DNA from 3 places in the Stenotrophomonas sp. STEN031 genome. Region 3 is predicted to be linked to each of the others. Evidence: predicted binding sites of a transcription regulator. Region 3 holds the regulator's gene; each other region holds the start of a gene.
The links. Region 3 encodes FliA, which starts transcription of late flagellar genes. Its sites were predicted from a motif close to TAAAGTTTNNCNNNCNNNGGCCGATAA; they were not measured.
Positions count from the first base shown of each region.

Region 1: a site for FliA is predicted at 2,900-2,926, ahead of ACVOLQ_RS15675 (HDOD domain-containing protein). Genes of this name have one in related genera too.
Region 2: a site for FliA is predicted at 1,842-1,868, ahead of ACVOLQ_RS16405 (methyl-accepting chemotaxis protein). Genes of this name have one in related genera too.

Region 1 is NZ_JBRREA010000037.1:14,215-24,307, reverse strand. It holds gene ACVOLQ_RS15695 (hypothetical protein) at 1-264, shown strand, start outside; gene ACVOLQ_RS15690 (hypothetical protein) at 444-668, opposite strand; gene ACVOLQ_RS15685 (IclR family transcriptional regulator) at 760-1,554, opposite strand; gene ACVOLQ_RS15680 (SDR family oxidoreductase) at 1,568-2,110, opposite strand; gene ACVOLQ_RS15675 (HDOD domain-containing protein) at 2,966-4,018, shown strand; gene ACVOLQ_RS15670 (phospholipase D family protein) at 4,102-5,673, opposite strand; gene sstT (serine/threonine transporter SstT) at 5,797-7,002, shown strand; gene ACVOLQ_RS15660 (AzlC family ABC transporter permease) at 7,002-7,730, shown strand; gene ACVOLQ_RS15655 (AzlD domain-containing protein) at 7,727-8,029, shown strand; gene ACVOLQ_RS15650 (rRNA pseudouridine synthase) at 8,194-8,904, opposite strand; gene ACVOLQ_RS15645 (M48 metallopeptidase family protein) at 8,971-9,468, opposite strand; gene ACVOLQ_RS15640 (DUF2058 domain-containing protein) at 9,538-10,092, shown strand.
Region 2 is NZ_JBRREA010000041.1:23,822-33,914, forward strand. It holds gene ACVOLQ_RS16405 (methyl-accepting chemotaxis protein) at 1-1,790, opposite strand, end outside; gene ACVOLQ_RS16410 (methyl-accepting chemotaxis protein) at 2,147-4,519, opposite strand; gene ACVOLQ_RS16415 (hypothetical protein) at 4,603-4,986, opposite strand; gene ACVOLQ_RS16420 (chemotaxis protein CheW) at 5,111-5,602, opposite strand; gene ACVOLQ_RS16425 (flagellar brake protein) at 5,834-6,604, opposite strand; gene ACVOLQ_RS16430 (methyl-accepting chemotaxis protein) at 6,994-9,225, opposite strand; gene ACVOLQ_RS16435 (methyl-accepting chemotaxis protein) at 9,636-10,093, opposite strand, start outside.
Region 3 is NZ_JBRREA010000073.1:945-11,037, forward strand. It holds gene flhB (flagellar biosynthesis protein FlhB) at 1-401, shown strand, start outside; gene flhA (flagellar biosynthesis protein FlhA) at 398-2,506, shown strand; gene flhF (flagellar biosynthesis GTPase FlhF) at 2,893-4,485, shown strand; gene ACVOLQ_RS20240 (MinD/ParA family ATP-binding protein) at 4,472-5,356, shown strand; gene ACVOLQ_RS20245 (RNA polymerase sigma factor FliA) at 5,353-6,102, shown strand; gene cheY (chemotaxis response regulator CheY) at 6,116-6,508, shown strand; gene ACVOLQ_RS20255 (protein phosphatase CheZ) at 6,508-7,128, shown strand; gene ACVOLQ_RS20260 (chemotaxis protein CheA) at 7,132-8,997, shown strand; gene ACVOLQ_RS20265 (flagellar motor protein) at 9,244-9,984, shown strand; gene motD (flagellar motor protein MotD) at 9,988-10,093, shown strand, end outside.

The DNA of each region.
Region 1 (10,093 bases), on a different contig from region 3:
GCAACCTTGCTGGTTGCCTGCAGCCAGGGCCTTGACGGTACCTGGGACGATGGCATGGGAATGGTGAGCTATACCTTCGCAGCTGATGGCAGGGCCAGCGTCGAAATGCTGGGCAAGGTTCAGCAGACCCGCTATGTCCGCGAGGGCGACAGCTTGCAGGTTGTGGTGCCGGGCACCGAGGCGGAGACAGTGGACTTCACCATCGGCGAGGATGGGTCACTGCAGGGCCCGATGGGTGTACGCCTGCAGAAAAGGAAGCGATGACCCATCGTCGCTGCATTGTTGATGCAGCGCGACCGTCAGTCGTGTCCATCTGGCGCGGATCGGTCGTGCGATTGACCGGTGATCTGCAGTACTCAGGTGCAGATAATGCGCCACCGCCTTTGGGCCCGCTTCGCGAGTCCTCGCCTCGCTCTCGGTGCGGAAACTGCCTATAGAACGATTCAACTCGCCGCGCGATGGGTCTGCTGGCCGGTGCCGAAAAAGCGCTCCTTCGAGTCGGCCTGCGCGTGCCTGTTGATGCTATCGGCACCTGTCGATTGCAGGTGATAGATGCTCAGGCCGTGCCCAGCGGCCGCGCGGCTAAGCCCGAAGTCGGCGGCGAAGCGTTCATGGATGGCAAGGTCTTCAACACCGAACTCGAACTGTTCAATGCCGGCTATCTGCATTTCCATTCCATGGGGGCGGGGAGGTTGGGTCAGGAGCCGCAGGCGAGCAGTGACGGTCGGATGCTGTGTTGCGGAGCGGGTCTCCGTGTACTCAACAGGCGTGCAGGAAAGCTTCGATCTCGCGCGCGGCGGTCTCCACCTGTGTGCTCAGCGAGGTCTTCAGATCCTGTGGCAGCACCGAACGCGGGACCATCACGCTGATCGAGGCCAGGACGTTGCCGTCGCGGTCCCGCAACGGGTAGGCCACGGCCGAAACACCCGGCTGGTAGAACGATTCGCTGATGGCGTGGCCACGGGCGTTGTCGTCGTCCAGCAGGGCGATCAGGTCCTGTGGTGTCTTGGGTCCTTGTTCCGAGGTCAGCGAGAACGCCGATTCCGGATAGAGCGAACTCAGCTCCTGCTGCGGCAGCGTCATAAGCAGGACACGACCGATGGCAGTGCAATGTGCGGGCAAGCGCGTGCCGACACCGACGCCGGCTGCCAGTTCGCCGATCGCACTGGCCCTTGCCACGTAAACCACGTCGCGACCGTCCAGCACGCACAGGTGCGCCGAATAGGTGGTGGTGTCGCGTAGTCGCTGAATGACCGGCTGTCCGATCTTCACGATGTCCATCGACGACAGGTAGTCGAAGCCCAGTCGCAGGATGCTGATGCCGAGGCTGTACCCCCCGCTGGCATTGTTGCGACTCAGGAAGCGCATCTGCTCCAGCGTCTGCACAGTGCGGTAAGCCGAGGCCTTGGGCATGCCGGTACGCTGGCAGACCTGGGTGAAGCTCAATTCGCCGCGGTGCTGACCGAACAGCAGCAGCATGTTCAGGCCTTTCTCCAGCGCCGGCACCATGTAGCGAGTGGGCTCTTTTGCCGATGTTGCCTGGGGTGTTGACATATCCGTCGTCCCTTCAGTTGAAGACAAAGCCGTCGTTGACGGGCTGGGTTTGCCTGCTGACGAAGTCCAAAAGTGCCGACAGCAGGCACGTCCTGCTGTCATTGATGTCGTTGGGGTGTTGCGCGCGCTGCAGGGCGTGTCCGTTCTCATTCAGCGCATGGCGTTGTCTGGGAACGCCTTTGCACCGGGTCATCACGGGATCGATGGCGTTGACGCAGAGGCTGTCGACGCCCAGCTCACGCGCTAAAGGGAGTGTCATCGCCAGCACGGCGCGCTCGTTGGCCGCGTAGGGCTGCACGTGTGTCGCGCCCCAAAGTGCGTTGCGCGAGGCCAGTGGCAGGATTTTGCTGCGATCGACAGCACACGGATGGGGCAAGCTCGCGCGGTTGATCATCCAGATGCCTGGCATATTGACCTGCAGGGTGCGATCCCAGCGTTCCAGCGAAAGCTTGTCCATCATTGGTTCGCCGATGCCTGTGGCGATCGCGATGCTGTTGAGTAGTCCGCCAGTCCTGTCCAGGAACAGCGCCGCTTCCTCGGCCGCCCGTGCTCGCAGCGGGCAGGTGTGCAGATCGGAGCCGCCGGACTCGCATAGTCAGTGCCCAGAACGGATATCGAACACTAGCCCGTGCGGCGGGTGCGCAACCTTGCCGTCCTCGACATATCCCCGGCTGAGCAGAGCATGGCCATGTGAACCGCCTTCTTCAGCGGCGTGGTCGGCGCCATCGATCGGGAAAAATCGATCTCATTGCCAACCAGCGTGACTGCGAAAGAGCACTCGGCGTGAACCTGCGATTTGCGACAAGCAGTTTTCCAGCTCATGCCGTTCTGTTTGCTCAAGGGTGAGGGGTGTTTTATATTTGAAACCGAATATCAATACAGAAACTTTGATTCAACATAGTTGTGCTTGGGGATTTTTCAATCAGAGAACTCATCATCTGGCTGTGCTGTTAATTGCGGGCTTGGAGTTTATAGGATTTGTTTGTTGGTGCTCACAATTCTCGGGGTTTCGACCGAATGTGCCCTTTGCTCGGTTTAATAGGTGAAACCAAGTGGAGTGGTTCTGGCTGTTAGCTACGGTTAATTGCTGGGTGCCGAAAGTGTTGGGCTGCGGGCGATAGGTGGCCCCAGGCAAGCCCGCATTGGCGGGTTTCTCGCTCGGGGATCTCATTGGGGATTGCATAATGGCGGCCAAGTTTTGGTTGATTTGGCTTTATTGATTTTCAAATTTAAATATAGGGCTGGTGGGCGTGGGGATTCTTTGAGATTTGTCCTAAAACATTTGTTTGGGCAATTGCTTGGAATATGACATGTTGTTTGAATAATTCCCTGATAGGCGGCTGGCTAAAGAAGCCTGGACATTGGCCGATATACCGGGCAGCTTTCCGTTTGGACTGATTCGTTGTTTGTCATGGTGATTATCTCGGCAGTGGTTGCGGCGGTGGTTGCCGGAGGCCTGGTCTGGCTCTGGCAGCGGAGCAATGGCGACAGGAGTGGGCCACAACGGCGGCCGCGCACCCCGCCGGTCGTACCGACAACGACGATCAAGGCGGCAACCGTGGCTGTGGGTGATCTGCAGCGGCGCTTCCTGCTCAGTGCCCTGGGGGCTGCCGATGCAGCCGCTGACGCATTGCGTGTACAGCGGGCGGTGGTGGACGACGTGGTCGCGGCGCTGACGCGCGCAGACCTGTCATCGCGTTACACGCCGCGTCGGCCTAATCTGTTGCCGCAGTTGATCCAGAGCGTCAACGACAGCACGGCGTCCTCTCGCTCGATCGCGCGCATCATCGGCAGCGATGCGGTGCTGGCGGCGACCTTGCTGCGCATCGCCAACAGTCCCCTTTATCGCCTGCAGCGGCAGGATGTACAGAGCATAGAGCGGGCAGTGACGCTGATCGGCAACGATGGCATCCGGCAGATCATTTCAGCGGCGCTGGTGCAGCCGGTGATGGAGTCGGCGCGTGGTGTCGATGCGGAGTTCGCTGGCCTGTTGTGGGAATACACCTTGCGGGTTTCATTGGCTGCCGCCGATCACGCGCGCAGCGTTGAGCGCGAGGATGGCTTCGCCGCGCAGCTGGCTGGCCTGCTGCTGGGGCTGAGTGCGGCGATGGCCATGCAGGCGGCCACCGATGTGCTGGCGCAGCCGCCATTGCGGGTGCGTGAGCCGGGTACCCTGCTGGCGGTGCTGGAGCGCTGCAGTGCGCCAACCGCCGTGCGGATCGCCGGGCACTGGAAACTGTCCGCCCCCATCGTCGAGGCGCTCAAACAGGTGGATGCGCCTGCTGCCACCGGCTTGGCGCGCTCCCTGCAGGTAGGACAACTGGCCGCCAGCGCTGCGATGCTGCATGCGCAGGGCCTGATGAGCGAGGAAGAAGCCGTTGCAGCGCTCGCCAGTCAACTGCCCGAACATGTGGCGACATGGCTGTGGAAGCGGATGAGCCAGGCCGACGCTGCGCAGGAGTGAGGCCCGCAACGAGGGCCGCGCGGCACATCGCGCGCCCGTATCCTGGCGGTGAGGGATGGCTGCGCCGCTGTGGGGCAGGGTGCCTACAGCTGCGATTCCAGTGGCAGCCAACTGATCACGCGGGTGCTTGCACGTTGCATGAACCCGGTGTCCGGTTCGGTGCGCAGGCTGATGGGTGGATTGCTGCCGCGATCCAGCCAGCGTAGTTCGTGATCCTTGTTCAGATACATCCAGTAACTCATCTCCGCGCTGGACAGGCGCAGATACTCCTGGCGCAGGCGTGCTGCCAGCACCGGGTCATCGAACAGCGCGCCCATTTCGGTATTGAGGTAGGCCGAGCGTGGGTCGAGGTTGAACGAACCGACGAAGCCGCGGCGGTCATCCACCACGAAGGCCTTGGTATGCAGGCTGGCGCCGCTGCTGCCGAAGGTCGACGCCTTTTCGACGTGTCCATGCGCCTTGAGCTCGTACAGTTGCACGCCGCCAGCCAGCAACGGGCGGCGGTAGTGCATATAGCCGCCATGCACTGCCGCCACGTCGTTCGCGGCCAACGAATTGGTGATGATGCCGACCTGCACGCCGGCTCGGGCCTGCTGGATCAGTCCCTTGGTGCCAACTGCGCCGGGTACGAAGTACGGTGATATCAGCAGTGACTTGTGCTTGGCACTGCTCAATACGTCAACCAGCTGGGCCACCAGCCATTGGCTGCTGTCGCCGCCGACCGGCTTGCGCGGGGGGTCGGAGCGGATTCTTACCCCGTCAGTCCAATGCAGGTCCAACTGCCGGCTGAGGTAGGCATCGGTGAAGTGCGCACGCACGCGTTGCAGGTAGGGCTCGGCCTCCTGCTGGCGTGCATCCAGCTCGGCCTGGCTGATGAAGTTGGCCATCTGCTGGTCGGTGCTGTAGTGCAGGGCCGCGATCGGGACCACGGCGTCGCTGTTCCAGAAGTCATCGAACACCGTGCTGGCGTCATTGGCGACGGGGCCGGCGAGCAGCAGGTCCAGATCGCGGAAGTTCACGTCCGGGCGTGCGTCGAAGTATTCCGCGCCGATATTGCGGCCACCGACGATGGCCACGCGGCCATCGGCAATCCACGCCTTGTTGTGCATGCGGTGATTGATGCTGAAGACCCGCTGCACCATTTCGACCAGGCGCCACAGTCCGTCGCGGTTGCGGAAGGGGTTGTACAGGCGGATTTCGATGTTGGGATGGTTGTCCAGTGCCAGCATCTGTGGGTCCAGCCCGGCAGCGTTCATGTCGTCCAGCAGCAGACGCACGCGTACGCCGCGCTCGGCGGCCTGGTAGACGTCATGGGCCAGCAGATGGCCGAGCAGGTCGTCGTGCCACATGTAGTACTGCAGATCGAGGCTGCGCCCGGCCTGGCGGGTGATGATGGCGCGCGCCGCATACGCCTCAAGCCCATCGGAGAGGTAGACCGCGCCACTTTTGCCGGGATGCGCGGCCAACAGGGGCTGCAGTTGGCGATCGATCAGGGTCTGCTGCGCCTGCACGGGCAGGGCATATGAAGGCGCGCCTACGGCTTTGGGCGTGAGATGGTCCCCCAGCAACAGGCCACTGCCGATCAGCAACACCACCACGCCCAGCAGATAGGCGAGGAACCGCAGCAGGCGATTGGGACGATGCTTGTCTTCCATGCCCGCATCCTAACGGTGTTCGTGAGCCGGCGGCAGCTTGCAGCGATTCCATGACGTTCCGGGGGTGCGGCCGGTGCCCCGGGTGGGCGAGAATCGGGGTTTGCGTTTCCTGCGAGCCCTGCAATGACCGAACGTTCCTCCCTGTTCCGAGCGCCCAGTCTGGTGCTGCAGATTGTCATCGGCCTTGTCGCCGGTATCGTGCTGGCGCTGCTCTGGCCTGCCGGTGCGACCGCCGTTGGCCTGCTCGGCACGGTATTCATCTCGGCGCTGAAGGCGGTGGCGCCGGTGTTGGTCCTGGTGCTGGTCACGGCCTCCATCGCCAATCACCAGCAGGGGCAGAAGACCCATATCCGCATGATCCTGCTGCTGTACGTGATTGGTACCGTGGCAGCCGCCCTGGTTGGTGTGGCGGCCAGCTTCCTGTTCCCCACCAAGCTGGTGCTGAAGGCTGCCGAGGCCGGCATGAGCGCCCCCGGCGGTATCGGTGAGGTGCTCAATACCTTGTTGATGCAGATCGTCGACAACCCCGTGCACGCGCTGCTCAACGCAAACTACATCGGCTTGCTGGCATGGGCGGTGGGTCTGGGCCTGGCATTGCGTCACGCCAGCCAGGGCACACGTACCGTAGTCAGTGATCTGTCCGACGCGATTACCTGGGTGGTCCGCCTGGTCATCAAGCTGGCACCCCTGGGTGTTTTCGGCATTGTTGCCTCGCTGCTGGCCGAGTCCGGCCTGGGCGCATTGAAAAACTACGCGCATCTGCTGGCGGTACTGGTGGGGGCGATGTTGTTCATGGCTTTCGTCGGCAACCCACTGATCGTCGCCGTGGTGACCCGTCGCAATCCCTATCCGCTGGTATTGCGCTGCCTGCGTGAGAGCGGCATCACCGCCTTCTTCACCCGTTCTTCGGCCGCCAACATCCCGGTCAACATGGAGCTGTGCCGCAAGCTGGACCTGCACGAGGAGACCTATTCGGTGGCGATCCCGCTGGGCGCGACCATCAACATGGCCGGTGCGGCGATCACCATCTCGGTGCTGACCCTGGCGGCGGTCAATACCTTGGGCTACCCGGTGGACCTGGCCACGGCGCTGCTGCTCAGTGTGGTGGCCGCCATTGGTGCCTGCGGTGCGTCGGGCGTGCCCGGGGGATCGTTGCTGTTGATCCCGCTTGCCTGCGGTCTGTTTGGTATCAACAACGACATCGCGATGCAGGTGGTGGCGGTCGGCTTCATCGTCGGCGTGGTGCAGGACTCGGCGGAAACCGCATTGAACTCGTCCACCGACGTGGTGTTTGTCGCCGCGGCCGAGCAAGCGCGCGGGCGCGGCTGATGGCCATGGCCGGGCGCATCACGCCAGCGGTACGCATCGGCGTTTCGATAGCTATTGCGACCGGCCTGTACGGCATCTCGTTCGGTGCGCTGGCGGTGGCCTCGGGGTTCAGCGTCGCGCAGACGGCGGCATTGAGCCTGTTGATGTTCACCGGAGGCTCGCAGTTCGCCTTCATCGGCGTTGTCGGTGCAGGCGGAACGGGCGCCGCGGCATTTGGTGCGGCTACCTTGCTGGGTATCCGCAACGCGGTGTACGGCGCACAGATCAACCGGATGCTGCGCCCGCGTGGCTGGCTGCGGCCGCTGGCGGCGCAGGTCACGATCGATGAGTCGGCGGCGACCGCGGCAAGCCAGACCAATCCGAAAGAGCAGCGGCGCGGCTTCTGGGTGGCGGGGCTGGGCGTCTACCTGTGCTGGAACCTGTTCACCCTGTCGGGCGCATTGCTTGGCGATGCGCTGGGCGACCCGCGCCAGTGGGGCCTGGATGGCGCGGCCGTTGCCGCCTTTCTCGGGTTGCTGTGGCCGCGCCTGCGTTCGCGCGAGCCAGTGGCGATAGCCGTGGTCTGTGCCTTGGTGACCCTGGTGGCGCTGCCGTGGGCACCGCCAGGTGTGCCGATTCTGTTGGCTGCCGCGGTGGCCGCCGTGTGGGGTTGGTTTGGGCGCGGCCCGGCGGACGAGGGGCTTGAGCCCGACGTTGCGCCGAAGCTCGGGCAGGAGTCGGCGCGATGACGCTGTGGGCATGGATCGCAGCGGGCTGCGTTGCTGCTTGGGCGATCAAGTTCGCCGGTTATCTGGTGCCTGTGCGGTGGTTGGAGTCGCCGCGCATGAATCGCGTGGCCGGCTGTCTGACCATCGGCTTGCTGGCTTCGTTGACCACGATGAACACCGTATCGGCCGGGCAGGGGCTGGCCTTCGATGGGCGTATCGCTGCGTTGTTGGTTGCAGCGGCAGCCTTGATGCTGCGGGCACCTTTTTTGTTGGTGGTGATTGTGGGCGCGACGGCTGCGGCGCTAATCCGACTGCTGTGAACCAGCTGGTGGCTGTGGGAGCGGCCTCAGCCGCGAAGCCGGTAAACCCTCAGCGCGCTGATAGCCTGCGACTGCACATCGTGTGATGCCGTTCCGTGGCGTGGCCGGATGATGTGTCAGCTTCGCGGCTGACGCCGCTCCTACAAGACCTGAGGGGCCTTGTTCTAGAACTTCTGCTCGGTGGCCAGGTAGCGCCACTGGCCCTCGGGCATCTTGCTCAGGCCGATGCGGCCGATGCGCAGGCGGCGGATCTGTTCGGCCTTGAGGCCAACCTGGCTGCACATGAACTGCAATTGGCCCGGGCGCACGTCCTTGATCGCAAAACGCAGGCGCTGCTCGCTCTGCCAGCTGACCTTGGCCTGCGGCAGGCTGCGACCTTCATGGACCAGCCCATGGGTAAGCCTGGGCATCGCCCACGGGGTGGGTTCGCCGCTGACTTCGACCACGAATTCCTGCTCCAGGCTGGGGCCGGATTCCTGCAGGTGGCGGCGTACGCGCCAATCCTGGGTCAACACGACCAGACCGCTGGCGTTGTCATCCAACGGCATCAGGTAGTCCAGCCGCTGGAAATGACGGCGTAGCGAACGGATGCCGGAGGCGTCATCGGCAAAGCGGTTTTCGTCGACCAGCAGCGCGAACAGCTGCTCGGCGGTACAGCCGGCCGGCTTGTTGATCAGGAACGTGGCTGCTTCAGCGGCTTCGGTGCTGCCTTCGGCGGCCAGCGTGATGACTTCCTCGCTGACCATGGTCTGCGGGGTTTCCACGACCACGCCGTTGACGCTGATCCAGCCGCCTTCGATGTACTGCTGGGCCTGCGAGCGCGAGCACTGCAGCTGCGCGGCAACGCGCTTGTCGAGACGGATCGGGGTGGTCATGGCGGCCATGGGTTCTACGAAGGGCGGGGAGTGTAGCGCTGTGGCGGGACTGCGGCGATGGCTGGCTCAGCCGGGTTCATGTTCCAAGGCGGTCAGGTACAGGCGCAGGTCGAACTCCAGCTGGTGGTAATCCGGCTCCATGTGCAGGCACAGCTGGTAGAAGGCCTTGTTGTGGTCGGCCTCTTTGATATGCGCCAGCTCATGCACCACGATCATCCGCAGGAACTCGGCCGGGGCCTCGCGGAACACGCTGGCAATGCGGATTTCCCGGCTGGCCTTGAGCTTGCCGCCGTGGTTGCGGGAAATGGCGGTATGCGTGCCCAAGGCGTGTTTGACCACCTGCAGCTTGCCGTCATACAACACCTTGCCCAGCGGCACCGACTGGCGCAGGTGACGCTCCTTGATGGCCTGCACGTAGTCGTAGAGCTGGCGGTCGTTGCGCACCGGATTGGGCTCGGCGTAGCGCTTGCGGACCGCTTCGCCCAGCTTGCCCGCGTCCAGCAGCTCGCGGGCGCGCTGCTGCAGGTGTTCGGGATAGCCATTCAGGTATTTCAGCGGAAGCATGGGCATTTGGGCGGGACAGGACAGGCCGCTATGATGGCAGCCTCGGCAACAGAACCATGAACAACGACGATGGCAAAGGGTAATCCACTGCAGGAACAGCTGCTCAAGGCTGGCCTGGTGAAGAAATCGCAGGTCTCGCAGGTGGCGCGCGAGCAGGTCAAGGCGCGCCACGGCAAGGGCCCGGTCAGTGCGACCGAGAGCCAGCGCGAGGCCGATCGCGCCCGTGCCGAGAAGGCCGAAAAGGACCGCCAGCTGGCCGCCGAGCGCAATGCCCAGCGTCGCGCCGACGAGCTGCGCGCGCAGGCCAAACAGATCATCGCCGACCGCAAGCTGCCGCGCGCCGGTGAGCTGGAATACCGTTTCAACGATGGCGCAGTGATCCGTACGATGCTGGTCACCGAGGCGCTGCGCACCCAGCTGGCCAATGGTGCGCTGGTGATCGCCCGGCACGGCGACAGTTTCGAACTGCTGCCGCGCATGGCTGCGGAAAAGGTGCGTGAGCGTGACGCCAGCCTGATCGTCCTCGACCACGGCCAGAGTGCGGATACGCCGATTTCCACTGGCAATGCCGAGGATGATGCGTACTACGCCCAGTTCCAGGTGCCTGACGACCTGATGTGGTGAA
Region 2 (10,093 bases), on a different contig from region 3:
CCCGCCGAGCGCTGGGCGAGGGTGCGGACTTCGGCAGCAACCACGGCGAAGCCGCGGCCCTGTTCGCCGGCACGCGCGGCTTCCACCGCAGCGTTCAGCGCCAGGATATTGGTCTGGAAAGCGATGCCGTCGATGACACTGATGATGTCGGCAATGCGACGCGAGGACTGCTGGATCTGCCCCATGGTGGTGACCACTTCCTCCACCACCTGACCGCCACGCGAGGCTACCCCGGCCGCACCGATGGCGAGCTGGTTTGCCTGGCGGGCGGACTCCGCATTCTGGCGGACGGTGGAGGTCAGCTCCTCCATTGATGCTGCGGTTTCTTCGAGGTTGGCGGCCTGCATTTCCGTGCGGCGCGACAGATCGGCGTTGCCGGTGGCGATCTCGCCGGCGGCAAGGTTGATGCTGTCGGCCGACTGCTGGATGCCCGAGACGATGCCGGCCAGCTGGTTGACGGTGCTATTGGCGTCGTCCCGCATGCGGGCGAATACGCCCTGGGCATCGCCGCTGAGCTTGACGGTGAGATCGCCATCGGCAAGTGCGCGTAGCAGCCGCGAAACCTCGCCCAGGTTGTCGTCACTGACCTGCATCATGCTGTTCAGCGCCCGCACCATCGCCAGGAAGTCGTGCTCGAAGCGCCCTTCATCACCGCGCAGGCTGAAGTCACCGGCTGCGGCGGCACTGCCGAGGCGCTTGATCTCGTTATTGATGGCAGCCAGGTTGCTCTTGATCGCGGCCATGGTGTCGGTGATGACGCGCTTGTCGCCCGGCAGCAACGGCATGTCCTGGCTGAGGTCGCCCACAGCGTAGCGCTGCGCCAGCGCGATGACCTGCATCTTCACGTCGATGTGATTGGCGACCAATACGTTGGTTTCCTCAACCATCACCCCGTAGTCACCGGGGAACTTACTGGCATCGATGCGGTAACGGATCATGCCGGCATCATGCTGGCGCGCCATCTCGGCCTGCGCGCCGATCACGGCCCGCAGCTGCTCCTGCATATGCGCCATGCTGCTGAGCAGCTGACCCGTCTCGTCCTTGCTGGGCGCGGTGATCCGGTTGTCCATCCGGCCGTTGGCAATGGCCGTGGCCACGGCGGTCGCGTTGCGCAGCGGCAGCACGATGCGATTGCCGATGATCCAGCTCAATGCCAGCACCAGCACGACCAGCACGCCGCCAGCCACGGTCATGATGGCGGTGAATTTGAGGGCCTGGGCCTGCAGATCGTCCATGTAGACGCCGCTGGAAACCACCCAGTTCCAGGGTTTGTACATCCCGGCATAGGCCAGCTTGCCGACTACGCCGTCCTTGCCCGGCTTGGCCCAGCTATAGGCGACGTAGCCACCACCCTTGCGTGCAGCTTCCACCTGCTCGTAGTACAGGCGGACACCGTCCTCGCCACGGAAGTCCTTCATGTCCTTGCCGACCAGGTCGGCGCGGAACGGGTGCATCAGCAGCACGTACTCGGTGTTGTAGATATTGAAATAGTTGACGTCACCATCCGAGCGCATCTTCTGCAGCGCGGCAATGGCGTACTTCTGGGCCTCATCCAGCGGCATCGCGCCGGTCTCGGCTTCCTTGGCGTAATGATCGAGGACCCCATAGCTCATCTCCACCTGGGCGCGCAAGGCCGCCTTGCGGGTCTCATACAGGTCGAGGTACTGCATGCGTGCCGCAATGACCGACAGTGCGATGACGCCGATCACAATCAGTGCCGTCAGCAGGTTCAGCTTGCGCCTGACCGAGATGTTGGAAATGTAGTTGTTCCAGAGCGAGGAGATAGTCATCGAATCCGCTGGTTACCTTGCGGTATCAGCGCTGCGTGAAGGGATACCGGTATATCGGCCAGTTGGGGCCCGAGTTGAGCGCCTTGGAGGGGGCTTTCAGCGAAAGCTGCCAATCCGTTCACGTATGCGAAGAAGCTGACCGGTGTGTTGTTTCGTTTGCTTGCAGGAGCGGCGTAAGCCGCGACGCTGGTGTCGCTTGCAGTCGCTGGCGGTACCTCGACCGGCGGTATGTCAGCTTCGCGGCTTACGCCGCTCCCACAAAAAGAGAAATCCGATGCCAGCGACTGGCATCGGATCTCGGGTGACTCAATCGTTCTGGTTTGCAGTGTTGCCGCCACAACCAACGATGGTGTTTCTTAGAACTCCTGCCAATCCGAGTCGGCCAGTTCAGCTACTGCGGTGCGTGCGGCGGCGGCGCGGCGGCGCGGTGCCGGCGCTGCTGCCTGGACCGCAGGGCGGGGCGCCGGTTCCCGTACGTAAGCCGGGGCGTCGGTGACTGCAGAGCCTTCCTCCAGCTGGAACACGGAGACCACGTTGGCCAGGTGCGCGGCCTGCTCTTCCATCGAGCGGGCGGACGCGGTCGCTTCTTCGACCAGCGCTGCGTTCTGCTGGGTGGTTTCGTCCATCTGCACGATGGTCTGGTTGACCTGTTCGATACCCGCGGACTGTTCCTGCGATGCGGCGGAGATCTCGGCCATGATGTCCGTCACGCGCTGCACCGAGGCGACGATCTCGCCCATGGTGGTGCCGGCCTTGCGGACCAGGGCCGAGCCGTCGGCGACCTTGCCGACCGAGTCGTCGATCAACCCCTTGATCTCCTTGGCGGCACCCGCCGAACGCTGTGCAAGCGTGCGCACTTCCGAGGCGACCACGGCGAAGCCGCGGCCCTGTTCGCCAGCACGGGCGGCTTCCACTGCCGCATTCAAGGCCAGGATATTGGTCTGGAAGGCGATGCCGTCGATCACCGAGATGATCTCGGCAATCTTGCGTGAGGACTGCTCGATCTGGGTCATGGTGGTCACCACCTGGCTGACCACGTCGCCGCCCTGCGAGGCTACCGAAGCAGCGCCGATGGCGAGCTGGTTGGCCTGGCGTGCCGACTCGGCGTTCTGGCGCACGGTGGAGGTCAGTTCCTCCATCGAGGCGGCGGTTTCCTCCAGGTTGGCAGCCTGCTGCTCGGTGCGGCGCGACAGATCGTTGTTGCCAGCGGCGATCTCGGTGGCGGCCGAATTGATCGAAACCGAGGATTGCTTGATTCGGCCAACGATACCGGTCAGCTGCTCTGCGGTGGCGTTGGCATCGTCACGCATGGTGGCGAACACGCCCTGGTACTCGCCATGCATGCGCACGGTCAGGTCGCCGCGGGACAGCGCCGACAGCAGGGCCGAGATCTGTTCCAGGCTGCTGGCATTGGCATCCAGCAGGCTGTTGATCTGCTCAGCCAGCTGCAGGAAGAAGCCATCCTTGTCCGCCGTGCCGATGCGGCCACTGAGGTCGCCTGCGGCAGCGGCCTCGATGATGCGCGCCACTTCCTTCTCGACCTGGGCCTCGGTGCTGCGATCGCGCCATTCAACCACATGGCCAACTGCAACATTGTTGTCGTCGCGGATCACCGAAATGGTCTGCGCGAACTCGGCTTCGCCGAAGCGCATTTCGCGCTTGAACACGCCGGTGCGGTCCAGTGCTTCCAGTACCTTTGCGTCCACTTCGCCACGGTACTCCAGCGCGGTGACGGGCTGGCCGATCAGCGGCTTGCTGGTGTCGTAGTGACTCAGCGACTGGGTGAGCTCTTCGCCATGTTCGCTGAGCTTGTCGAGCAGGGCGCGGTTGGCGTAAACGATCTCCAGGTCGTTGTTGGTCAGGTATACGCCGGTCGAGGAGTAATCCAGTGCGGTACGGATGCGCAGGTTTTCGCTGGCAATGATCTGGTCACGGTCAATGCGTTCGCGCAGGTCGCGCTGCATGCGCTGCATGGCGCGCAGCAGGTCGCCCACTTCATCGGCACGCGATACATCGATCGAGCCGTCAAGTTTGCCGCTGGCCACTTCGTTGGCAACGTCCACCGCACCACGCATCGCGTTGACCAGCGAACGGGCGAACAGCCAGATCAGCGCCAGACCGGCAGCACCACCGACCAGGACTGCAATGACGATCAGCAGGGCCGAGGTCCGGTAGGTCTCCGCGGCCTGCTTGGCAGCGGCCTGGGCACGCGTGTTGTCGTTGGCGGCAAGTGCCTGCAGGGCCGCGTAGGCCTTGCGATGCAGGTTGCGGGTCTCGCCGACGAAGGTATCGATGGCGTCGTCCGGCAGATCCAGTTCCAGCATTTCGTTGACCGCATCATAGGAGGCGGTGGTCTTGCCCCAATCAGCGACAAAAGCGTCAAACAGCTTCTTCTGCTCCGGGTTGTCGATCAACTTCGGATAGGCGGCGATGGTGGTATCGATCTGCAGGCGCAGTTCGGTTGAACGTGCCTTCGCGTCGGCCTTTACGTCATCACTGGCTCGTACCAGGCTCTGGTAGGAGACATTGCGATACTCGCTGACCATGCCGCTCAGCTCACCAGTGGTGCGGAGGCTGGGCATGCGGTTTTCAGCGAGGTCGGTGGTGACGTTGTTCAGCGAGTGCAGGCCGCGGTAGGCGACGATGCCCTGCAACAACATGACGAACAGCACGACGCCGAAAGTAAGCATCAGCTTCGGCTTGAGTTTCAGCGAGTTGATCCACTGCATCTTGCGCGGTCTCCGGGAACAGGCCCCGCCATGTCACAGGCGCGGGGTGGCACGCCGGCGGGGCCGGCGTGACGAAAGGCGGATTACTTGATGTTTGCCAGCTTCAGGTTGGCCGGCGATGCCACTTCGATCTCGGCGCGCGATGCGTCGCGCTGGATCTTGCCGATCACGCAGACCGTCTTGCCTTCCAGGGTTTCCAGCGGGAAACCGAACTTGCTGCGGTTGCTGCCGGCGATGCGGGCCGAGAAGGTGTGGCGCGGGAACATGCCGCCCATGTGCAGGAAGGTTGGCTGGCCCTCGGAGCCTTCGGCGTAACGGGCTTTCTCAACCTTGCCGCAGACCATGCCGTCCTTGCCGGCGAAACGCGCTGCGCTTTCCGGCGGGATCATTTCGGCATCGGCGGCGGCATCGAACGCGACGGTTGCCAGTACGGTGGCAGCAAACAGCGGAAGTACATGCTTGTACATCGGAAACTCCGGGAAGGGAAAGTAAGGCCAGTCGGGGAGGACAGGCATGCAATGGCTATCGGCCTGCAGGTGCCGCGCTTGAATCGCATGCATGAAACTGTGATCGACTTTGCGAAACGCCAGTTCAGGCCGCTTCTTCGGCAACACTCGGCTGGCCGAGGTCGGCGGTGTCGAGCAGGGTCTCGATATCCAGCAGGATCAGCATGCGGTCGTCCTGGGTGCCGATGCCCGAAATGAAGCGGGTATCGACGGCGGCGCCGAATTCCGGGGTCGGGCGGATCTGCTCGGCGTTGAGCGGGATCACGTCCGAAACGCTGTCCACGACGATGCCGACCACGCGGTCTTCGACGTTGAGCACGATCATCACGGTGAAGGCGTCATAGCGGGCTTCATCCAGGCGCAGCTTCAGGCGCAGGTCGATGACCGGCACGATGGTGCCACGCAGGTTGATCACACCCTTGATGTAGTCCGGCGCGTCCGGCACCCGGGTGACGGCGTCGTAGCCGCGGATTTCCTGCACTTTGAGGATATCCACGCCGTAATGTTCATTGCCGAGGGTGAAGCTGAGGTACTCGCCGCCGGTGGTGTCGGCGGACGTGCTGCGGGAGTCATTCATGGCGGATCCTGGTCCTGGCGGGCTGCCGATGCGTTGCGGCTGTTGCACCGGTATCGGCGTAGCGTCGGGGGACTTTAGGAGGCCAAGCGGTAAAGGCGTGGTGCGGCGGCGTGCTCAGGCTGAATTGTGCGCGCCATCATGTTATTGACCGCCAATAGTTTGGCGGATAGTTGGCTGGGAGGACGGTTTGAGGGCAGGCCCCGAAACCGGCGAATGCCGCCGCAGCCTCATTCAATCGCCGTTGCTGCGTGCCTTGCGCAGGCGGTCGATGCGGAAGATGTAGCGCTGGATGCTGTTGTCCGCGCCGCGCGGCAGATCGTCGAAGCGCAGGCCAATGCGGGTCATTTCGGTGCCGTTGGGTTGCTTCTGCTGGCGCAGGTTGCAGACCACCAAGGGGACGGAGATCGGCGTACTTTCCGGGATCTCCAGGATGCAGCCGGGGTAGCGGCTCTGCAGCTTCAGCAGGTTCTGTTCGGGTGGCAGCAGCAGGGCGATACCGCCGGCGCTGATGTCCAGCACACGCCAACGGCTGGGCTCATCGCCTTCCGGGTCTGGCAGTACGCAGTACGGGGAATCGCCGACCGGCGTTTCCAGTCGGTAAAACTCGCGCCGCTGCAGGTGGTAGACCTCCTCCGGCAACGGCACCTCGAACGCGACATGCCCGTCACGCTCGATGCGGCGGTGGCCATGCAGTTGGAAACGCACCATGACCTTGTCGACCTGGCCGAAGCAGAGCAGGCCGCCGGCAGTTTCGACAGTGCGGTTGATCGACGGTACCGGGCTGGCGTCCAGCACCAGGCCATGCATGTCGACTTCCAGTACCGCCGAGGGGAACGCCTGATCGCGCCCATCCGGGTGCACGTTGATCATTGAACGCTGATCAATCATGCCTTGCAGCAGATGGCGCACCTGGTGCGGATTGCGCACCATGTAACGGTCGTCGGCGTACAGGTTGCCGGCGTGCGGTGACGGCGTCGGTGCGAGCGATTCTTTGTCGGGCATGGACACGGTTGCGATTGGGTCGAAGATCAGCGCGGCGCGGATGAGTACGCCATAAACTGTGATAACGGCCGCCTTTTTAGCATCTTTAGCTGGGCTGTTACGAGCTTGCCCGCCGGACGCGGAGCGCAAATGGCTGCCAGCGGCGCGAGCTGCTTCCGGGAATGCTAGGCAGTTGATGGATTCGGCCTGGCCTGGTTGAGTTCAAGCAGGCAGCCGGAGCGTCAGCTCTGTCCCTCACTCAGGGAGGCTCGCGATCAGGGGCGCTGAAGCGTCAGGCCATCTTCCGCACGCGGGAGGGGGCTGGAAAGGAGAAAGAGGGGTGCGGGGCCTTGCCGGGGAGCGAGGAGGGAGGCAGGACGCAGCGTTCCTGCCCCCCTGACCAGGCCGCGTCAGAATTCCTGCCAGTCATCCGTGCTGGCAACCGGTGCGCGACTGCTGGGCTTGGGGATCGCACGCAACGCTGGACGGCCGCGTGGCGGTGCTGCGCCTGGGCTGGCGGCAACCTTGGCCAGCGACGCACTCACCGAGCCGGCAAGACGGAACTGCGCCACCGCGTCGGTGAGCTGGCGGGCCTGGTCTTCCATCGAACGCGCGGCGGCGGTGGCTTCCTCCACCAGCGCCGCGTTCTGCTGGGTGGTCTCGTCCATTTGCATGACGGTCTGGTTGACCTGCTCGATGCCGGTGGACTGTTCCTGCGAAGCGGCGGAGATATCGGCCATGATGGTGGTGACGCGCTGCACCGAGGCAACGATCTCATCCATGGTGTTGCCCGCGCGGCGTACCAATGCCGACCCTTCACCCACTTTGCCGACCGAGTCGTCGATCAGCCCCTTGATCTCCTTGGCCGCCGCCGCTGAGCGCTGCGCCAGCGTACGTACTTCCGATGCGACCACCGCAAAGCCACGCCCCTGATCGCCGGCGCGGGCCGCTTCGACGGCAGCGTTCAGTGCCAGGATATTGGTCTGGAAGGCGATGCCATCGATCACGCTGATGATGTCGGCGATGCGCTGCGACGATTGTTCGATCGAACTCATGGTCGAGACGACTTGCCCCACCACGTTGCCGCCCTGGGCAGCGACCTCGGCCGCGCCGCGCGCCAGCTGATCTGCCTGACGGGCGTGCTCGGCGTTCTGGCGTACGGTGGAGGTAAGCTCTTCCATCGATGCGGCGGTTTCCTCCAGGTTGGCGGCCTGCTGCTCGGTGCGGCGCGACAGGTCATCGTTGCCCGTGGCGATCTCGCTGGCCGACAGACTGATGCTGCCGCTGGCTGCCTGGATGCGCGAGACGATGCTGCTCAGCTGGTCGACCGTAGCGTTGCCGTCGTCACGCATGCGCGCGAAGACACCGTGGAAATCACCTTCCATGCGATGGGTCAGGTCACCCTGGGCAACCGCCTGGAGCAACTGCGAGAGATGGCCCAGATTGTCTTCGGTGGTTTCCATCAGCGAATTGACACCACCGACCATGCCGCGGAAGTCGTGCTCGAACTGGTCGGCGTTGCCGCGCTGGCTGAAGTCACCGGCGGCGGCGGCGTGGGCCAGACGCTTGATCTCGTTGTTGATCGCTGAAAGGCTGGCCTTGGTACCGTCCATGGCCTGGGTGATGGCTGCCTTTTCGCCCGGCAGACGGTCCATGTCCACCGACAGGTCGCCGCGTGCATAGTGGCGCATCACCTCGACCACGCGCATCTTGACGCCGATATGCTGGGCGACCAGCGTGTTGACCTCACGCACCATGCGCCCGTACTCGCCGGGGAAACGGGACTCATCGATGCGGAAGCTGATCATGCCCTGGTCGTGCTCGCGCGCCATCTCGATCTGCGCGCCGATGACTGCCTTGAGCTGGTGTTGCACGCGCTGCATCGAGACCAGCAAGGCGCCGACTTCGTCCTTGCGGTTGCTGTCGATGGTGCCGTCCAGGCGGCCGTTGGCGACATCGTCCGCGGCACGCAATGCATCGTTCACCGGTCGCACGATGGCACGCACGATCACCATGCCAAGGCCCGCGGACAGCAGCCCCAACAGCAGCATGCAGACCACGATGGCGGTGCTGCTGCGCGTCTGCGCGGCATTGGCATTGGCGACTTCCTTGTCCAGTACCGATGCAACGTGGGCGCTGAGTTTCTCGACGGCCTCGAACAGGTCGCGGCGGCTGATGCGTGACTGGTCGTTGGAGATGTTCTGGGCCAGCTCGAACTGACCTTCGCTGATGGCTTTTTCCATCAGGGCATGTGCGCCGAGGTAGGCATCCAGGGTCTTGCCCAGCTCGGCGTACAGGCTCTGCTGGGTCGCATCGGCAGGCAGGGCTTCGTACTGCTTGCGGTGCTCGACCAATTTCTGCCGCTGGTCGATGATGCGCTGGTTGTACTCGGCGACGAAACCCGGTTCATGCAAATGGGCAAGCTGGGACAACTCGGCGATGCGGATTTCCGCCAGGTCGGCGCGCATCCGCTCCAGATACTGCACGGCAGGCATGTAGCGGGCGCTGACCTCGCCAAGCTGGTTCGTGGCCTGGTGCAGGCGCTGCACCGCAAAGCCGCCCATTGCCAGGGTAGTCAGTGTGGTCAGGGTGAAAGCAACTGCGAGTTTTCTGGCGATGCTGAGGTTGCGAAAGAACTCCATCTCTGACTCTCCGGATCGACTGCAGATTGGGGCGCTGTGCAGGGGCTGCTTGCTGCCCTGGATCACATAGCGCAGTGTCCACGCCGCAATCCTATGCGGGCGTTGTCATAGCCGATAACGGCGTTCTCTGCGTTCGCTGTAGAAGGTTTTCTGACGGAAATTCTGAAGAATTCAGCACAGTTGTTAACGCCAACATCACCTCACTTAGCGGTTCAAATTCATCACGAGGAATGAGTGATGGGCCCAACGCATGGAGTGTGCGTGCCACCACTATTTCACATTGTTTCATCTACTCTCTTACGATCAGCGTTTGAGGGTGCATTACTACCCGGTTTACTCAGCCGGCGAACGTTCGCGCACAAAAAAGCCCCCGGCATGGCTTGCCGGGGGCCTGTAGGGCGATTGGCAGATCAGAACTCCTGCCAGTCGCCGTCATCCATTTTCAGCGCAGTCTGTCCGCCACGTGCGCTGGTGGCGACTGGCCGCAGTCGCTGCCGCGGCGGCGGTGCAACGGCACTGGCTGCTGTTTTTCCCGAGGATTTGCGGGCGTCGTCAGCGGCGATGCGGAACACCGCCACGGCTTCGGTCAGCTGGGTGGCCTGGTCTTCCATCGAGCGTGCGGCAGCGGTGGCTTCTTCCACCAGCGCGGCGTTCTGCTGGGTGGTCTCGTCCATCTGCATGACGGTCTGGTTGACCTGGTCGATGCCAGCGCTCTGTTCCTGCGAGGCTGCCGAGATCTCGGCCATGATGTCGGTCACGCGCTGCACCGAGGTAACGATCTCGTCCATGGTGGTGCCGGCCTGCTGCACCAACACCGAGCCTTCGCCGACCTTGCCGACCGAGTCGTCGATCAGGCCCTTGATCTCCT
Region 3 (10,093 bases):
GTATCCGGCAGATGCAGATGCAGCTGTCACAACGCCGGATGATGGAAGCCGTGCCCACGGCCGACGTGGTGCTGGTCAACCCCACCCATTATGCCGTTGCCCTCAAGTACGAGAGCGGGCGCATGAACGCCCCCACCGTGGTCGCCCGCGGGGTGGACGAACTGGCCCTGCGCATCCGCCAGGTCGCCGACGGCAACAAGGTCGCCATCGTTTCGGCGCCGCCTTTGGCACGGGCCTTGTATCGGGAAAGCCAACTCGGCAAGGAAATCCCCGTGAGACTGTATTCGGCTGTCGCCCTGGTCCTGTCCTACGTCTACCAGCTGCGCCAATGGCGCGGCGGTCCGATGCCCCAGATGGCACCGATCGATATTGATGAATTCGGCAAGGGAGAAACCCGATGAGCAGCCAGACCTCGGGCCTGTCCGCGCGCCGCGTGCTGGACATGCTGCGCCATGGGCTGGGCGCGCCGCTGATCGTGCTGGCCTTGCTGGCCATGGTGGTGGTGCCGCTGGCCGCGCCGGTGCTGGACGCCCTGTTCACCCTCAACATCGCCATCTCCATGCTGGTGCTGCTGGCCGTGGTGTATGTGAAGCGGCCGCTGGACTTCACCATCTTCCCGATCGTGCTGCTGGTCACCACCATGCTGCGGCTGGCGCTGAACGTGGCTTCCACCCGCGTCATCCTGCTCAATGGCCAGGACGGCCATGACGCCGCCGGCAAGGTGATCGCCGCCTTCGGTGAGTTCGTGATCGGCGGCAACTATGCGGTCGGCATCGTGGTGTTCGCGATCCTGACCATCATCAACTTCGTGGTCATCACCAAGGGCGCCGGACGCGTGTCGGAAGTCACCGCACGCTTCATCCTGGATGCCATGCCCGGCAAGCAGATGGCGATCGACGCCGACCTCAACGCCGGTTTGCTGACGCGCGAGGAAGCCAAGGTCCGCCGCGAGGAAGTCCGCGAGGAAGCCGACTTCTATGGCGCGATGGACGGTGCCAGCAAGTTCATCCGCGGCGATGCCATCGCCGGCATCCTGATCCTTTTCATCAACATGCTTGGCGGCCTGGCCGTGGGCGTGCTGCAGCACGACATGGCCTTCGGCGACGCCGCGGCCACCTATACGCTGCTGTCGATCGGTGACGGCCTGGTGGCGCAGCTGCCGGCACTGCTGGTTTCCAGCGCGGTGGCCATGCTGGTCACCCGCGCCTCGCGCTCGCAGGACATGAGCGAAGCGATGATGGGCCAGGTGTTCGGCCAGTACCGCGCACTGGCCATCACTGCCGGCATCATTGGTCTGGTCGGCCTGGTACCGGGCATGCCCAACCTGGCTTTCCTCAGCCTGGCCGCGATCCTTGGCTTCATCGCCTGGAAACTGTGGCGGCGTGAGACCAGCGCTGCCGCCAAGACCACCGCCAACGAAACCGCCGCCAGCGAAGGCGGCCTGAACGCACTGGGCCAGCCGCAGCCGGCCCCCACCGCCGAACTGACCTGGGACGAACTGCGCCCGGTCGATCCGCTCGGCCTGGAAGTCGGCTACCGGCTGATTCCGCTGGTCGACAAGGCCCAGGGCGGCGAGTTGATGACGCGCATCAAGGGCGTGCGCCGCAAACTCACCCAGGACCTGGGTTTCCTGATTCCGCCGGTCCATATCCGCGACAACCTGGAGCTCCCGGCCACCCACTACCGCCTGCTGATCCATGGCGTGCCGGTCAGCACCGCCGACATCCATCCGGACCGCGAACTGGCACTGGACCCCGGCAGCGCGATGGGCAAGCTGGAGGGCATTGCCGGCAAGGACCCGGCATTCGGCCTGGACGCCACCTGGATCCAGCCCCACCAACGCGCACATGCCGAATCGCTGGGCTACACCGTGGTCGATCCGGCCACCGTGGTTGCCACCCACCTGTCGCACCTGATCCGCGAGCACGCCCCGGAGCTGCTGGGTCACGAGGAAGTGCAGCAGTTGCTGGCCACACTGGCCAAGAGCGCCCCGAAGCTGGCCGAAGACCTTTCGCCCAAGGCGCTGCCACTGTCCACCGTGGCCCGCGTGCTGCAGAACCTGCTGGTCGAGCGCATCCCCATCCGCCAGCTGCGCAAGATCGCCGAAGCCCTGGTCGAAGCCGCACCGACCACCCAGGACGCCGCCACGCTCACCGCCGCGGTACGCAACACGCTCGGCCGCTTCATCGTGCAGGAAATCGCCGGCTCCTCGCCGGAGCTGCCGGTGTTCACCCTCAACCCGCAATTGGAACGCGTCTTGCAGGAGTCAACACAAGGCAATGGCGCCGCACTGGAACCTGGTCTCGCCGAACGCCTCCACCAAAGTCTTGCCGATTGCGTCGGCAAGCAGGAGGCCCGCAACGAGCCGGCTGTAGTGCTGGTACCGGCCCCGGTACGCGCCGCGCTGGCGCGCCTGGTCCGCCACAGCGTGCCCTCGCTGTCGGTCCTGGCCTACAGCGAAGTGCCGGAAGACAAACGCCTGAAACTGGTCGGCACGATCAGCTGAGGCAGCCCGAAAGCCGACGCCGGCAGCCATGCCGGTGACGGAAACCAGACACCTGCTGCACCGCACCCATTCCGCAAGAAGGAGCCCGCCACGTCATGTTCGACATCGCCAACGCCACTCCTTCGCCGCAGCCCCACTCCCGGTACCAAAGCATGAAGATCAAACGTTTCGTCGCCGCTGACATGCGCACCGCCATGAACCTCGTGCGCAAGGAGCACGGCCCCGACGCCGTGATCCTGTCCAACCGACGGATCGAGGAAGGTGTCGAGATCGTGGCGGCCGCGCACTACGACGAAACCGCAGTGAAGCAGGCGCTGGAAGCCAGCCGCCCGGCACCGCCGGCACCGGCCAAGCCGCGCAGCGCCGCCGAAGCCATCATGGCCGCGATGACCCGCCGCAAGGCACCAGAGCCGGAGCCCGTCACCGCCACCACCTCGGCCGTCGCCGCTTTGGCGCGCTCGGCGGTTGGCGCCACCGGCCGCTCCATCGACAACAGCATCGAACTGGCACCGGGCAGCCGCTTTGCTGGCCTGCTCAAGCCCGCCGAAGTTGAACCGGTGGTGCCACGCGCCCCGGCTCCGCAGACCTTCTACGCCACACAGCCGGCCAGCGCCGACGAACTGCCGATCGTGCCGGCTTTCCGTCCCGTCGGCAGCGCCGCGGCGATTGCGCCGTTGGCGGCCGCTCCGGCAGTCACCCAACAAGCCAGCTTTGCCGACGCCATCGCCGCCGTCACCATGGCGCCCCCTGCGCCGATCGAACGCGCACGTTTCGTCATCGACCCGCCGATGCCGGAGCCGGAGTTGCAGCAGCCGATCGCTGCCGTCGTTCCAGCAATTGCTGTCGCACCGGTGTTCAACCCTGCCCCGGTCGCCGTGGCCCCCGTCGCTGTCGCGCCCGCAATCGAGGCAATCGCAGCCCCGGTCGCTGCGGCAGCACCCATCGCCGCCGTCGCTAGCCCGCAGCCGGCGGAAGCGCCGGTCACCAGCGCTGCTGAAGCCACCGAAACTGCGGCCGCCGCCACCTCCCCGGTGAGCGCAGTGACCAGCGCACCGGTGATCATCGCTCGCGACGACGAACAGCTCAGCCAGCTGCGCCAGGAAGTGGCCGGCATGCGCCACCTGATCGAGCGCGAAATGAACCGCTTCACCGACGAGCGCCTGCGTGGCAGCGCGGTGCGCGCCAATGCCTTGGACCTGATGGACGAGTACGGCTTCGACGCCGGCCTGGCCCGCGATGTCGCTACCCAGATTCCGGCCGACATCGACCCCAGCCGCGCCCGCGGACTGATGCTGGGGCTGATCTCCAAGAAGTTGCCGATCGCCCCGGTCGACCCGATGGAAACCGGCGGCGTTATCGCCCTGGTCGGCCCCACCGGTGCCGGCAAGACCACCACCATCGCCAAGCTGGCCTCGCGTTTCGCCGAAGCCCATGCCGCCCGCGACGTGGCCCTGGTCACCACCGACACCCAACGCATCGGCGCCCGCGAGCAGCTGTACGGCTTCGGCCGCCAGCTCGGCATCGCCGTGCACGAGGCCAATAGCGGTACCGACCTCAACCAGCTGCTGCAGAAGCTGGCCGACTACAAGCTGGTGCTGATCGACACCGCCGGCCTGGGCCAGCGCGACCGCGCCCTCACCGCCCAGCTGCAGTGGCTGCGCGCCGCCGGCCAGATCCGCACCCTGCTGGTGCTGCCGGCCAATACCGCCTTCCAGGACATGGACGAAGTGGTGCGCCGCTTCAGCGCCGCCAATCCGCAGGGCGTGGTGCTGACCAAGCTGGACGAGACCGGCCGCTTCGGTTCGGCCCTGTCAGTGGCGGTCGATCACCGCCTGCCGATCACCTGGGTGACCGACGGCCAGGACGTTCCGGAAGACCTTTATCGGGCCTCTGCCGCAAATCTTGTACTCCGCCTTGAAGATTTGCGCCGCGCGGCCGATATGCCCTGCAACACGGAGTTGAACAATGCAGTCGCGTGAGTACGCCAAGCTGACCAACACCTTTCCGCTGTCGGCAACCCGGCACGAACCGGCCGGTCCGGTACGCACCATCGCGGTGACGGGCGGCAAGGGTGGCGTAGGTAAAACCAATGTCTCGGCCAACCTGGCCGTGGCACTGGCAGGCATGGGCAAACGCACCCTGCTGCTCGACGCCGACCTGGGCCTGGCCAACATCGACGTGGTGCTGGGCCTGCAGCCCAAGCACACCCTGGCCGACCTGGTCGCCGGGCGCGCCACGCTGGAAGAAGTCATCATCGAAGGCCCGAACGGCGTGCTGGTCGTGCCCGCCGCCTCCGGCCGTCGGCACATGGCCGAATTGCAGCCGGCCGAGCATGTGGGCCTGGTCAACGTGTTCTCCGAACTGGAACGCGACCTCGATGTGATGATCATCGACACCGCGGCCGGCATCACCGACAGCGTGCTGACCTTCTGCCAGGCCGCCCAGGACACCGTGGTCGTGGTCTGCGACGAGCCGGCCTCGATCACCGACGCCTATGCGCTGATCAAGGTGCTCTCGCGCGAACGCGGCGTGGACCGTATCCAGGTCGTGGCCAACATGGTCCGCGACCCGAACGAAGGCCGCGCCCTGTATGAAAAGCTGGTGCGGGTCTGCGAGAAGTTCCTGATCGATGTCTCGCTGAACTACCTGGGCTGCGTGCCGCAGGACGACTGGTTGCGTCTGTCGGTGCAGCGCCAGCAACCAGTGGTGAAGCTCTACCCTTCCGCGCCGGCCTCGCTGGCGATCAACGAAATCGCCCGTCGCACCGCGCGCTGGCAAGCCCCAACCGCCCCGCGCGGCGGCGTTGAGTTCTTCCTGGAACGCATCATCCAGCAGAAGGTGAAGGCATGAACAATGCAGCCGCTCACTACCGTGAAGTCCAGCGCAGCGCGGCCAATGACTGCATCGCCCGCCACGCCGACCTGGTACGCCGCATCGCCCATCACCTGGCCGCGCGCCTGCCGGCCAGCGTCGAAGTCGACGATCTGATCCAGGCCGGCATGATGGGCCTGATCGAAGCCTCGCGCAGCTATGACGCCGAACAGGGTGCATCGTTCGAGACCTATGCGTCGATCCGTATCCGCGGCTCGATGATCGATGAGATCCGTCGCGGCGACTGGGTGCCGCGCTCGGTGCACCGCCGCGCCCGCGATGCCGCCGCCACCATCCGCCGGCTCGAGCAAAGTTCCGGCCGCGCGGCCAGTGCCAGTGAAGTGGCCGAGGCAATGGAGCTGCCGCTACCCGAATACATGCGGCTGGTCGAAGACGCCTCGCGCGGCCAGGTGCTGAGCCTGGAATCACGCATCGAAGACCAGGGCGAGTTGGACACCCCGACTACCGGTGGGCCCACCCCGCAGCAGGTTCTTGAGCGCAGCCAGTTCGGCACCGAGCTGGGCAAGGCCATCGGCCAATTGCCCGAGCGCGAACAGCTGGTGCTGTCGCTGTACTACGAACAGGAATTGAACCTGAAAGAAATCGGCGCGGTATTGGGCGTCAGCGAATCCCGCGTCTGTCAGATCCACGGCCAGGCCATGCTGCGTCTGCGTGGCCGACTGAAGATTTTCGAGGCGGCCGACGCCGGCCTCGAGGAACCATGAAGAGGAAAGCCTTTTGAACAAGAACATGCGCATCCTGATCGTTGACGACTTCTCGACGATGCGTCGCATCGTCAAGAACCTGCTCGGCGATCTGGGCTTCACCAACACCGCCGAAGCCGAGGACGGGCATGCCGCGCTGTCATTGCTGCAGAGCCAGCCGTTCGATTTCGTCGTCACCGACTGGAACATGCCGGTGATGACCGGCATCGAGCTGCTCAAGGCGATCCGCAATGACGCCAAGCTCAAGACCTTGCCGGTACTGATGGTTACCGCCGAGGCCAAGCGCGAGCAGATCATCGAGGCCGCGCAGAGCGGCGTGAACGGCTACATCATCAAGCCCTTCACCGCGCAGACGCTGGAAGAGAAGCTGGGCAAGATCTTCGAACGCCTGGCAGCGAGCGCCTGATGGACCGCCTCGGGGAAGCATTGAGCGACAAATCGGCCCTGGTGCAGCGCCTGCAGGACGCACTGGCAGCATTGGAAAGTGGCGATGAGGCTGGCTGGCGCCGGGAAATCGACGCACTCGCCGCCCTGCGCGCGCAGCCGATGATGTCCGGCCTGGGCCGGCTCGCCCGTGAACTCGGACAGGCCCTGGGCGAACTGCCCAGCGTGCCCAGCGAAGCCGGCGAGCTGGACGATGCCTGTGCGCGTCTGGACCACGTCGTGCAGATGACCGAGCAGGCCACCCATCGCACGCTCGACCTGGCTGAAGAATGCCGGGCGCTGACCGAGCGTCTGCGTGCGGATGGGCTGAATGCCGAACAGGGCGAAATCCTCGAACGCATCCGCCACAACCTCACCGAAGTCGCGCTGACCCAGAGCTACCAGGACCTGACCGGGCAGATCATCCGCCGTGTGGTTGGCATCGTCCGCCGCGTGCACGAAGGGTTTGGTGCGCTCGGTCTGCCGCCGCCGGAAGAAGACGCACGCAACCATGGCCTGGCCGGTCCCGCCGTCAATGGCCTGGACCGCCATGCCGTTTCCCAGGTCGACGCCGACGATCTGCTCTCGGACCTGGGGCTGTAAGCCATGAGTGCTTTTGCCGACGACATCGCCGCCGACTTCATCCTCGAAGCGCAGGAGATCCTGGATCGTCTCGGCGAGCAGCTGGTGACGCTGGAGCAGGCACCGCACGACAGCGACCAGCTCAACGCCGTGTTCCGTGGTTTCCACACCCTCAAGGGCGGCGCCGGTTTTCTGGCGATCACGCCAATGGTGGAGCTGTGCCACGCCGCCGAGGAAACCCTGGGCATGGCCCGCGCCGGCAAGGCCGAACTGCTGGCGCATCATTTCGATGCCGCCCAGCAATCGCTGGACTGGCTGCAGGCCATGCTCGACGCGGTGTCTTCCGGCACCGATCCAGAGCACGCGCCCGCCGCGCTGATCGCGCAGTTCGATGTCGGTACCGCCGCGGCCGTTGCCGCGCCGCAGCCGACCGCGGTCGCCGTCAATGCAGGTGACAGCGACCTGATCAGCGAAGACGAGTTCGAGGCCCTGCTCAACGAACTGCATGGCAGCGGCACACCCGGCGCCCAGCCCATCGCCGCCAGCAAGGCCGGCGATGACCTGATCGACGAGGACGAATTCGAGGCACTGCTGGACAAGCTGCACGGGGGCGCGGCGCCCGGTGCCGTCGCCGTGCAGCCCATTGCGGCCACGCCGCCGAAACCGAAGCCGGCACCCGCGACGCCCGCCCGGCCTGCGCCCGCGGCTGCCAAGCCGGCCGCTGCAAAGGCCGCCGAGCCCGAGCACACCGTGCGCGTGGATACCAAGCGCCTGGACGCCATCGTCAATCTGATCGGCGAACTGGTGCTGGCGCGCAATCGGCTCAAGACCCTGCGCACGCGCCTGAAAGACGAAGAACTGGACCGTGCGGTTTCCACCCTGGACATCGCCACCGCGCGCCTGCAATCGGCGGTGATGCGCACCCGCATGCAGCCGGTTGGCAAGGTTTTCTCGCGCTTTCCCAAGGTTGCGCGCGATGTCGCCCGCTCACTGCAGAAGGAAGTCGACCTGGAGCTGATCGGCGCCGATACCGAACTGGACCGCAACCTCGTCGAAGCGCTGGCCGATCCCTTGGTGCACCTGGTCCGCAATGCCATCGACCATGGCGTCGAATCGCCGGAGCTGCGCGAAGCCCAGGGCAAGCCGCGAATGGGCCGGGTACGGCTATCCGCCCAGCAGGAAGGTGACTACGTCAGCATCGAGGTGCAGGACGACGGCGCCGGCATTGACCCGGAACGTCTGCGCGCCAAGGCCCGCGACAAGGGCCTGCTTGACCCGGAAGCCGCCGCCCGCCTGACCAGTGAAGAGTGCCTGCACCTGGTCTTCCTGCCCGGTTTCTCTACCAAGCAGGAAGTCACCGATATATCCGGCCGTGGCGTCGGCATGGACGTGGTGCAGTCGCGCATCCGCGAACTCAGCGGCCAGATCCAGATCCAATCCGAGCTGGGCCGCGGCAGCCGCTTCCTGATCCGCGTGCCATTGACGCTGGCGATCCTGCCCACGCTGCTGGTACAGGCTGGCGAAGACGTCTACGCCCTGCCCCTGGCCCGCGTGATGGAAGTGCTGCACGCCCCGGCCACCTCGTTGGGCTGGTTCGACGGTCGCGCGGTGCTGGACCGCAAGTCCCACACCTTGGCCCTGCTCGACCTGCGTCAATGGCTGGGCATCACTCCAGCACCGTCGACCTTGCTGACCATCGTCGTGCTGCAGATGGGCGAAGCGCGCTTCGGCCTGGTGGTGGACCAGGTACGCGGCCGCGAGGAAGTGGTGATCAAACCACTACCGCGCGCCCTGCGCGGCCTCAACGGCTATGCCGGCGCCACCTTGATTGGTGATGGCCGCATGGCACTGATCCTGGATGTGGATGGGCTGCGAGGGGTGCAGGGCTGAGCAATGCAGACGCGAGCGGCCTGCAATCTCGCGATCCCGCTAGTCCCCTCTCCCGCCTGCGGGAGAGGGCAGCCCCGCGAAGACGGGGCGGGTGAGGGGCGCTTTCAGCTTTCAAAGCCAGAGCTGCCCTCACCCCAACCCCTCTCCCGCAGGCGGGAGAGGGGCTAACAAAAGCAACAGCGCCTGCAACAACAGCTGCACCGCTCACTGATTCAAGACCGTTACAACGAGGCCGATATACGCACCATGGACCGACTCAGCATCATTGGACTCTTCCTCGCCCTCGCCTCCCTGGTGGGTGGCAGCATCCTCAAAGGCGCCGGCCTGTCCTCGCTGTGGTCACCTGCTGCCTTCGTGATCGTCATTGTCGGCACCCTCGCCGCCATCCTGCTGCACACCTCGCCAGCGGTCTTCAAACATGCCTTCAAGATCGTGCGCTGGGTCATCCGGCCACCGGCCAGTGATCGTCGCGCGCTGGTCCAGCAGATCGTGGACTGGAGCAATATCGCCCGCCGCCAGGGCCTGCTCGGCCTGGAACCGCAGGTGGACCTGCAGGACGACCCGTTCATCCGCAAAGGCCTGCAACTGGTGGTTGACGGTGTCGAGCCGGACACCATCCGCCACATGCTGGAAATCGAGCTCGGCAGCCAGGAGCAACAGGACCTGGCCGCCACCAAGGTGTTCGAAGGCATGGGCATCTACGCGCCCACCCTGGGCATCATCGGTGCCGTGCTCGGCCTGATCGCGGTGATGAAGAACCTGGCCGACCCCAGCAAGTTGGGCCACGGCATTGCCGCCGCGTTCACCGCCACCATCTATGGCATCGCCTCGGCCAACCTGCTGTTCCTGCCAGTGTCGGCCAAGCTCAAGAGCGTGATCGCCAGCAGCTGCCGTGAGCGCGAGATGATCATCGAAGGCCTGATCGCCATTGCCCAGGGTGAGAACCCGCGCAATATCGAAAACAGCCTGGCTGGCTTCGTGAACTGAACCATGGCCCGTCGCAAGCATCACGAAGAGCACGCCAACCATGAAGCATGGGCAATCCCCTATGCCGACCTGATGACGCTGTTGCTCGCGTTCTTCGTGGTGATGTACG